One region of the Sinorhizobium sp. BJ1 genome, then DNA from elsewhere that is predicted to be linked to it. Evidence: riboswitches for the same ligand, from Rfam matches in the RefSeq annotation. Region 1 holds a riboswitch; each other region holds the start of a gene.
What was found. Region 1 has a riboswitch for cobalamin ahead of CO676_RS07445 (CbtB-domain containing protein). Riboswitches for the same ligand answer to the same signal wherever they lie in the genome.
Positions count from the first base shown of each region.

Region 2: another riboswitch for cobalamin. It lies ahead of CO676_RS05490 (aromatic ring-hydroxylating dioxygenase subunit alpha); the one in region 1 lies ahead of CO676_RS07445 (CbtB-domain containing protein).
Region 3: another riboswitch for cobalamin. It lies ahead of metE (5-methyltetrahydropteroyltriglutamate--homocysteine S-methyltransferase); the one in region 1 lies ahead of CO676_RS07445 (CbtB-domain containing protein).

Region 1 covers NZ_NWTH01000004.1:272,458-275,726, reverse strand. The annotation lists gene CO676_RS07460 (cystathionine gamma-synthase family protein) at 1-472, shown strand, start outside; gene CO676_RS07455 (VOC family protein) at 500-850, opposite strand; gene CO676_RS07450 (anthrone oxygenase family protein) at 896-1,372, opposite strand; cobalamin riboswitch at 1,585-1,857, shown strand; gene CO676_RS07445 (CbtB-domain containing protein) at 1,897-2,073, shown strand; gene CO676_RS07440 (CbtA family protein) at 2,240-3,028, shown strand; gene CO676_RS07435 (ferric iron reductase) at 3,100-3,269, opposite strand, start outside.
Region 2 covers NZ_NWTH01000003.1:431,358-434,626, forward strand. The annotation lists gene CO676_RS05485 (hybrid-cluster NAD(P)-dependent oxidoreductase) at 1-321, opposite strand, end outside; gene CO676_RS05490 (aromatic ring-hydroxylating dioxygenase subunit alpha) at 324-1,568, opposite strand; cobalamin riboswitch at 1,672-1,874, opposite strand; gene CO676_RS05500 (DUF6656 family protein) at 2,182-2,781, shown strand; gene CO676_RS05505 (L-threonylcarbamoyladenylate synthase) at 2,861-3,269, shown strand, end outside.
Region 3 covers NZ_NWTH01000031.1:51,974-55,242, forward strand. The annotation lists gene CO676_RS27965 (gamma-glutamyl-gamma-aminobutyrate hydrolase family protein) at 1-517, shown strand, start outside; gene CO676_RS27970 (DMT family transporter) at 514-1,437, shown strand; cobalamin riboswitch at 1,620-1,831, shown strand; gene metE (5-methyltetrahydropteroyltriglutamate--homocysteine S-methyltransferase) at 1,936-3,269, shown strand, end outside.

The DNA of each region.
Region 1 (3,269 bases):
CGGCACGCAGCTCGACCCGCATTCCTGCTGGATGCTCGGTCGGTCGCTCGAAACGCTGTCGGTCCGGATGGAGAAGGCGAACGACAACGCCCGGATCGTCGCCGAGTTCCTGCGCGACCACCCGAAGGTCGAAGGGATCCACTATCTGCCCTTCCACGACGAAGCCTCGCCGGTCGGCCGCGTCTTTGCCGCGCAGTGCACCGGCGCCGGCTCGACCTTCTCCTTCGACATCGCCGGCGGCCAGGAGGCAGCCTTCCGTTTCTTGAACGCCCTGCAGATCTTCAAGCTCGCCGTCAGCCTCGGCGGCACGGAATCGCTCGCCAGCCACCCGGCTGCCATGACTCACTCGGGCGTGCCGATCGAGGTGCGGCGCCGGATCGGCGTGCTCGAATCCACCATCCGCCTGTCGATCGGCATCGAGCATCCGGACGATCTCGTCGCCGACGTCGCCAACGCACTGACGACCGTCTGATCGGTTGCGCCGGGGTTCGTGCCCCGCTCAATGCGACAGGATGTTGACTATGTTGCCGAACGGATCGCGCAGGAAGAAGCGCCGCACGCCCCAGGGCTCGTCGGTGATATCGTAGACGATCTCTGCACCGGCAGCCTTCGCACGCCCATAGACTTCGTCCACGTCATCCACCTCGATCGAGAGCGCCGGCACCGGCGTTCCCGATCCGCCTTCGGTGGCGAAGCTCACCTGCGGCATGGATGAACTGCCCTTGGCTGCGAAGGTGACGAGCCAGCCGTGATCCATAACGATCTCGAGGTCGAGCAGGTCCGCATAAAAGCGGTGCGCCGATGTGGGATCGGACACCTGAAGATTGGGCACGATGCGTCGGACAGTCATGTTTTCCTCCCGAATCTCATGCGGTCCAGTGTTTGACGCTGCGCTTCAGCTTCGGGCGTAGCCGAGCACAAGGAGCGCCAGCGCCCCGATCGAGGCGATTGTGCGGACGTGGTTCCACCAGACCCAATCCGTTAGATAACGCTGCTGCCAGATTTCGACCGCAGCCTCACCGCGGGCCGCTGCGAGTGCGTCGTTCAAGGGGACGTTGAAGACGATCGTCACCATCAGCGTGCCGACGATATAGGCAAGCCCCCCCGCTGCCAGCAGATAGCTCCCCTCCCCGCCCCAGACAAAGGCGGCAACGATGAGCGCGAGGCCAATAAGTGCCGTTCCCATGAAGGCCGTAAGAAACAGCGGATTCTGGATGACCACGTTGATGGCGTTCATCGCAGCGATACCCTCTTCGGGCGGCAGCCGCGAAAGCGCCTGCATGACGCAGACGGAAAAGACGAAGAAGAGCCCAGCCATCAGGCCAGAGCCGACGACGGCAGCGAAGGCCAGTGCGGGAACAAAGGCAATCATCACGCGACACTCCAGACATTGGTTGCGGTTGGTTTCGCGGCCATAGCCGACGATCACCCCGGCTTGAACCTGAGCAAGTCAAGGAAGGAATAACCGACTGACGCATCACAGTCATCAGGGGTTGTCCCGTACCACGTGCCTGCACCGCAAGCTCGCAAAACCCTCTCGTACTTTCCGCTGTGGCTCGATTGACATCGTCGGCGTCCCCACCTAATCATCGATGATCGGTTGGTTCCCGGAATGCGAACGCGTTTCGGGAGTAAACGGGAACGTGACGGGTGGACCCAAGCTGGGCATCTCAATCACGGCCGACCCCGCGACTGTAGAGCAGCGTGAATTTGCTATTCCGGAGCGATCCGGAAGAAGCCACTGGGTAAAACCGCGAGAGGGCGGTTCGAACTGGGAAGGTGAGGCAAATCCCTGGTGCCTAATCTGGGCATCTGACGCTGCGAGCCAGGAAACCTGCCAAGCGATGCGGGCATAGTGCCCAAGGGGAATATCCCATTGCCATCACGGAGGTTGTCATGGCTACGTCTACTGTTTCGAGCATTCCGCTTTCCCTCAGCGACCGACTGACCGCGGGTATCATTGCCCTCATGATCGGTGGCTTCCTGGTCTTCGGTGCCGGCCTGGCGAATTCGGCCGTGCTGCATGACACGGCCCACGACACGCGTCATTCCTACGGCTTCCCCTGCCACTAAGCGAAGCTATGGAACGCTGGCCGCGTTCCAGATCGAACGAAGCAACAACCGACACGCCGGTGCTCGGAGCGTCGTGCCGCTGGCACGCGCCGGCAAGCGCCGGTTTGCGTCCATGGAGCGGGGCCGGCTGCCGCAGGGCGACCGCGCCCGCCGAGGAAAAACGACAATGATCGTCAAGACACTTCTGGCCGCGATTGTGGCCGGGCTGGTAGCCGGCGTCTTCATGACCGGCGCCCAGGAATTGCGCGTCACGCCGCTCATCCTGCATGCGGAAGAATTCGAAGGCGAAGTGCCAGCCGCCCCCGGACAGCCAGCCGGTGAGCAGCCGGCGGCCACGGATCATCAGCAGCATTCGTTGCTGAACGGCGCCCCGTCGTTGGGCGACATGCTTGCCGCGCTTTCCCCGGTCACGCCCGCCTATGCCCATGAGGGCGAAGAACACGAGGAAGGCGGCATCATGTTCGGCATGAGCCGCTTTTCCGGCACGCTTGCCGCCAATCTGGTCACCGGTGCAGGCTTCTCGCTGCTGCTTGCCGGCATCAGCCTGGTGGTCGGCTATCCGATCACGCTTGCCAACGGCGCGCTCTGGGGCGCCTTCGGCTGGCTGGCGGTGCACCTGCTGCCCGCAGTCGGCTTGCCACCGGAACTGCCGGGCTTTCCGGCCGCCGAGCTTGGCGACCGTCAGGCATGGTGGGTGGCGACGATACTGCTCTCCGCCGCCGGCCTTTACCTGTTGGCACTCCGGCACGGAATCGTCGCCAAGCTGGGGGGTCTCGTCCTTGTCGCTGCTCCCCACCTCTATGGCGCGCCGCAGCCGCTCGACATCTCCAGCAACGTGCCGGCCGTGCTCGGCGCCGAGTTCGCCGTCGCCGCGCTTGCGACGACGCTCGCCTTCTGGCTCGTGCTTGGCATCGTCTCCGGTTTCATCAACGACCGGTTTCTCCGGGTGAACTAGCCCACATGCGTCCGTTCGCCGCTTGTCTCTTCTCCCCGCATGCGGGGAGAAGGCCAGGGGTGTGGCTCACGTCACACTTCGTTGGCGAGCAAATGGGCCCGTAGCCGATCTCGTCGAAGTTCAGGCTCCAGCAGCACACAGGTGTCGCAGTAGCTGCCGCCATCGGCACGATAGAAGAGGCAGCAGCCGCCGCGTATCCGGTAGGTCCTGGAGCGCACCTCTCCCCCACCACCGCAAGCAA
Region 2 (3,269 bases), on a different contig from region 1:
GACACCCGGCTTCAGATTGTCGAACATCCAGCGCGTGCCGATGCTGCCCGGCTGGGCCTTGACCGTCACCGCCACGGAGAGCGGGCGGGACGGCGAGGACGACAGCGTATAGGTGCGAAAGACCGGCTCTTCGCCGACAGGCAGTTCCAGCGTCACGAACTGCCCGGGTAGGTAGCGGAACCAGGCCGGCTTGTCCGACCGGAAGGTGAAGGTCATCACATCCGCGGTCTCGGCGACCACGGAGGTGCATTCAAGCAGGTGCTGGCGGTCGATCCAGGGATGAAGCTCGTCGAAATGATGAAAGGAACGGGCCATTTCCATGGTCAGGCCACCCGCGACAAAGGAGAGGACTTGCCCTGGAGGCGATCCACCATGAAGCGCGAGTACCAGTCGACGAACTGCATCACGCCGCCCTCGTGTTCGGCCGAATAGGGACCCGGCTCATAGGCCGGCGAGCGGATGCCGAAAGCGTTTTCCTCGACGATCTGCCGGTCCTGATCGTTGGTCTCCGTCCAGACATGGGTGAGGTCCTCGAGCGTATAGTCGACCCCCTCGACCGCATCCTTGTTGACGAGCCATTTGGTGGTTACCTGCGTCAGTTCCGGCCCGAGCGGCAGCACGCGGAAGGTGATCGCGTGGTCTCCGAGGATGTGGTTCCAGGTCGTCGGATAGTGGAAGAGAAGCAGCGTGCCGATGCCCTTGGCGCTGACGCCGGCGGAAAGCTCTTTGCGGACGGCCTTCTCGCCGGACATCGTATAGCTCTCGGCCCTGTTGATCAGCGGCATTCTCGTCATGCGGAACTGGCCGGTCGGTCCGATCCTGAAGGCGCTCGGCAGTCCCGCCGCTTCGCATCTTTCCCAATGGGCACCGATTTCGGGGTCGTCCATGGCGCCCTGGACGCCGGTCACTGTCGGAGCCTCCGGATAGGTGCGGCAGAGTTCCGGGTGATTGGCGGCGCAATGGTAGCACTCGCGATTGTTTTCCCAGACGAGCTTCCAGTTGCCCTTCTCGACGATGGTGCTCTCATAGGCGACCTTGGTTTCGCCGAGGCGATGCGGTGCGAGATAGCCGGCGACCGTGTCGCGGAACGGCTGGAAATCCATCGGCTGCTCGGCGAGACTGACGAAGATATAGCCGCCGACCGTTTCACAATGCACCGGCTTCAGACTGTGCTGGGCGGGATCGAAATCCTCCGGCATCTGCCGGGCGAAGAGAAGCCTGCCGTCCAGTTCGTAGGTCCATTGATGATAGGGACAAACCAGCTTGGCCGAGGAGCCCTTGTGCTGCGTGCAAACGCGCGAGCCGCGGTGGCGACAGGAATTATGCAGCGCCCGCACTGCCCCCTGGCGATCGCGCACGATGACAATCGGATAGTCGCCGACCTGCAGGGTGAAATAGTTGCCAGGCCGCGGGATTTCGCAGTCGTGGCCGACGAAGAGCCAGTCCTTGTACCAGATATGCTCCAGGTCCTGTCGGTAATAGTCCGGGTCGATGTAGAAGGCCCGGTCGAGGCTGTAGCCCTCGCGGCGGGTCTTCAGCTTGCGCAGCATTTCATTCTGAGTGTCCATGCCCATGTCCTCGTTAGCCCTGTTTCGGACAGGCAGGACAGGAACCGCGCCGGTGATTTGCCGTACGCCATAGCTCCGATCCGGCTGCCCGCCGCAACCTGTTACGGTCGTTTCGCTCCAAGGCTGGTTTCCGGGCTCTGGAGTCGTCCCCGAAGGACCAGCCCGGCACCTTCCCGGACGACCTGTCCAGTGGCTCTCTGCCGTGGCTTTCACTCCACCACCGTTGCGGGGGCAGCGCCGGGATTTGACCGGCTTCCCAATTCTCCGCCCCCTCTTAGAGGCGGCACCTTGAGCATCCCAATCTAAGCGCGCAGCCCGGCTCGGCAATTGCCGGTGTGCGACATTCCATTCCGGAAAGACGACAGAGATTTTCGCGCGGCCGCATGGAGACGTCCGTCACATTTTCTATAATAAACAAGATGATAGATGTCTATTTCAGCAGCTGAAGCTTTTCTTAACCGCGCCATCCCCGCCGCGAAGACAACTGGCCATTTTGCGACATACAGGCGATGCGGAGCAGCCAGTGTGGCGCCCGAAATACTCTGTTAACCATAGTGATTTAGCGTTCACTGACGGATCAATCCGTTTGACGGATTAGGTGACACAGAGGTCGATGGCAAAGCTCAGATACTACGACGCCTCCGGCAAAGCGCAGGCGCCGACGCCGAAAACGGCGGGCCACACGGAGTTCCTGCGCACCGGCCGCATTGACCGGCGCCGCCCGTGGATGCCCGAGCAGCGCCGCTACATGACCCATGAAGAGGTGGCCGAGAGAACCGGCCAGAAATTGCAGGCGGCGGGAGAGACGACTCACAAGCGGATCAACGGCTTTCACGCCTTCATCCAGTTCCCGAAGATGATCTTCCACCGGACGCTCGCCGATAGCCCCCACCTCGGCTATTGCCATGTGACAGCCGCTAAGGCGAAGCTCAACCAATCGCGCGAAATCACCTGGGCTTTCTACTTCGCCAACTTCTTCTCCGACCTCGGGGACGAGACGCATTTCTTCGAACGGATACAAACCAGCTATTCACGCATGTATTTCGCCGTCGCCATCGCGCCGGACTCCGAACTTGGGCAAATGGCCATCAATCGCAACGTTCGCGGCAATGGGCTGATCTTCCGGACGCAGGACCCGAAAGTGGCGCTCAAGAACGTCCTGATGCTCGGCGCACGCGACGAGGCTTTGCGGCGGGTTATTCGGAGCCTCTGATCCCGCCCGTCGGCGAAGAAAGTCGTTCTGTTTTCCCTCCTCCTCCGTTAAGGAAGCGACGGAAAGGATCGGAACCGCCATGGCCGAAATCATCGATACGCGCAACGAACCGGATCGAGCGATCGAAAAGGCCTGCGCCGTGCTTTCAGAAGGCGAACCGGTCGCGATCCCGACGGAAACCGTCTACGGGCTTGCTGCGGATGCGACCAATGCCGATGCGATCAGCCGCATCTACGAGATGAAGGGCCGGCCGCGCTTCAATCCGCTGATCTGCCATGTCTCCGACATGGCAATGGCCGAAGCGCATGTGGCGTTCGATCAAATCTCCCGGCGCCTCGCGGAAGCCTTCTGGCCCGGACCTCTGACGCTGATCCTGCCGCAGCGACCCGAAAGCGGCGTGCATGCGCTGGCCTCCGCCGGGCTCGACACGCTCGGTATCCGCATGCCCGAGGGTTTCTCCCGGCGGGTGATTGGACACTTTGGCCGGC
Region 3 (3,269 bases), on a different contig from region 1:
GCTCGATCTCGACCGGGACAGGACAAGCTTTGCTGCGATCAAGATTGCGTTATCATCGGGCATTCCCCTGTTCGGAATCTGCCGTGGGTTGCAAGAACTCAATGTCGCACTGGGCGGCACCCTCTCCAGCAACATCTCGGAAGGTGAACGTCGAATCTCTCATTCGGAAGACCTCTCTCTCCCGCGTGACCTTCAATATGCCCCCTCGCATGCAATTCTAGCTGAAGGCCACGGCCATATCGCCCAGTGCATCCGCCGGTCGCATAAGGATCCAGTCCTGGTCAACACCCTGCATCGGCAGGGAATCGCGCGATTGGCCGATGGCCTTGCTGTTGATGCGCGATGCGTGGACGGCGTCATCGAAGCCGTATCTGTAAAGGACGCGCCAACGTTTGCCGCCGCTGTGCAATGGCATCCTGAATGGTTTCACGCTGAGGATCCGCTCAGCGTCGAAATCTTCCGTGCATTCGGCGAGGCCTGCTGCTCGCACATGATAGCAACAAAGTTACAGCCATGAAGAATAAATATCTTTCGCCAATCCTTGGAGCCGTTTTTGCCCTTTTAGCAGCTCTGTCGAATGGGACCGTGGGGGTGCTTTCTCGGTCCGCCTTCAATGAAGGCCTCGACCACACCGCGGTCGCATTCTGGCGTTGCGGCATCGCGCTTTCGCTGCTGTCAATCGTCATCCTTTTGAGGCCTGCGGGCTTGGCCAGAGTAGGCTCCGAATTCACGGGGTCGTGGAAGATCGCCGTTTGCTCCGCGCTTGGCATCTTCACGCTTTATCATTTCGAAACCCGAGCTTTCGCTTATGCGCCGATCCCATTGGTTGCCATCCTTGTGTTCGCTGGCGGCCTTGGTGCAATCGCGCTCGACATCCTCATCCTGAAGGAAAGGGTAACGACGCGCAAGGCGTTCGCTATGACCATGGTCTTTCTTGGAGGCAGCTTCCTGATTGCTGGTGACGGCCTGGTGATTGGAAGCATTGCCGGCGTCATCCTCGCCCTTATCGCGGGGCTAGGTTACGCCAGCTTTATCTTCGCATGGAAGTTCTTTAAGCTCCGCTCATCCCTAGAGAATTTTTGGTGGTTCCTGGCTTATGGCTTTGTAATGCTCGCTGTTCCTTATGCTTGGAGTGGCGCACAAGTCCCGTCAGTAAACGCGCTACCAAGTTTGCTATCGCTGGGGGTTATCCCATCATTTTGTGGATTCTACTGCACAATTCTCGCTCTTCAGTGTATCGAGGCTTACAAGACGCAGGTCATCGAATCGAGCGAGCCATTCTTTTCCGCGCTCTTCGCAGCCGTATTCTTCGGCGAATGGCTGACAAGTTCAGGAATGTCTGCTGCACTGGCTATCATCGTCGGTGCGTTGATCACATCCATGCCTGAGCGCCGTGCCGTCTCCATGCAAGTACATCCAATTGGCGAAGGGGAGTAGGTCACCATGCTTATTGGCCCGGTGCGGATGTCGCTGCGAAAACGGCCAACTGAAAGAACAAACAGGAATATTCTGGTCGTGAGTTGAATGGGGGGTTAGATCTGCCGTGCAGATATGGACAGAACAAGCGGCATAATGACATAACAATGTCTTTATGTCATTGACCAATCTCTCTCGTGCTGCCATTGTTGCGGTATCGTGGTTCTGCGGATCGTCTGGTCCGGAGCTAAGAGGGAATCCGGTGACGGTGCGTGTTGCACCCATGCCGGGACTGCCCCCGCAACTGTAGGCGGAGAACTGTCATCCAGCATGTCACTGAGGAAGACGCCTCGGGAAGACGGATGGCGGTGATGACCCGCAAGTCAGGAGACCTGCCGCGATAGATAACGTCCACGGGCGGGGTGTCCCGGTGTGCCGCTTTTGCGAACGGCGCGCTTTTGACCGTCTCGCCGATGCGTCGTGCCCATGCCTTGCCCATAACCTTCGGGGTACAAGGAAATGAGCATCAAGACGGCAAACCTCGGCTTTCCCAGGATCGGCAGGAAACGCGAACTGAAATTCGCGCTCGAAACCTATTGGGCAGGCAAGAGCGATGAAACGGCGCTCCTGGCGGCAGCGTGCGAGCTGCGCCAACGGCACTGGAAACTGCAGCAGGAACACGGGATCGACGTGATCCCTTCGAACGACTTTTCGCTTTACGATCATGTTCTCGACCACGCGGTGATGGTCGGCGCCATTCCGGAAGGCTACGGCTGGACGGATGGACCGGTTGCGCCCGACACCTACTTCGCGCTCGCGCGAGGCGAGAGGGGCGGCAAGCAGGCCGATTGCGGCTGCATAAACCCGCACGACGCTGGCCGTCCGGCACTTGAGATGACGAAATGGTTCGACACGAACTACCACTACTTGGTCCCGGAATTTCAGGCGGGGCAGTGCTTCTCGCTCACCCGCAACAGACCACTCGACGCGTTCCTCGAAGCCAAGGAGATCGGCATTCACACGCGGCCCGTGGCCCTCGGTCCGGTGACCTTCCTCAAGCTCGGCAAGGCGCGCGACGGTTCGGACCCGCTCGACCTCCTCGACCGGCTGCTCCCGATCTACCGCCAGATCCTGGCGGAGCTTCATGAGGCCGGTGCGGACTGGGTGCAGATCGACGAGCCGTGCCTGGCTCTCGACCTGACCGACAAGGAGCGGGATTGCCTGACGCGGGCGTTCTCGGCTGTCGCCCTAGCTGTTCCGGACCTTTCAATCATGGTGGCAAGTTACTATGGCGCCTACGCCGACAATCTTGCGGCTGCCCTCGCACTGCCAGTGGATGGTTTGCATATCGACGGCATCAGGATCCCTGAAGAACTGAAGAGGATCGTGGCGGATGCGCCACCGCATCTCACCCTCTCGCTCGGCGTGCTCGACGGCCGCAACATCTGGCGTGCCGACCTGGATGCCGTTCTTCGCGACCTGGCCCCCCTGGTCGAGCAGCGGGCAGCGGACAGGCTGCAACTCGCACCCTCCTGCAGCCTGCTGCATCTGCCCTACGACCTTGCCGACGAGACGGCGCTCGATCTCGAACTCAGGGCGTCGCTCAGCTTCGCGACCGAGAAACTCGAGGAACTGGCAGTGCTGAAACAGGCGCTCTCAGGCAACCGGGACGCGGTCGAAACGCGGATCGGGGCGTCGGTTCTGGCCGTTGCCGCTCGCCGGGCATCCCGCGAGGCGCATGATCCACTGGTCGAGGGGCGGTTGAAGTCTTTGACGCCGGAGATGGCAAAGCGGGTAAGCCCATTCGCAGCGCGGAAAGATGTTCAGGCCCGCCATCTGTCCCTGCCGCCCTT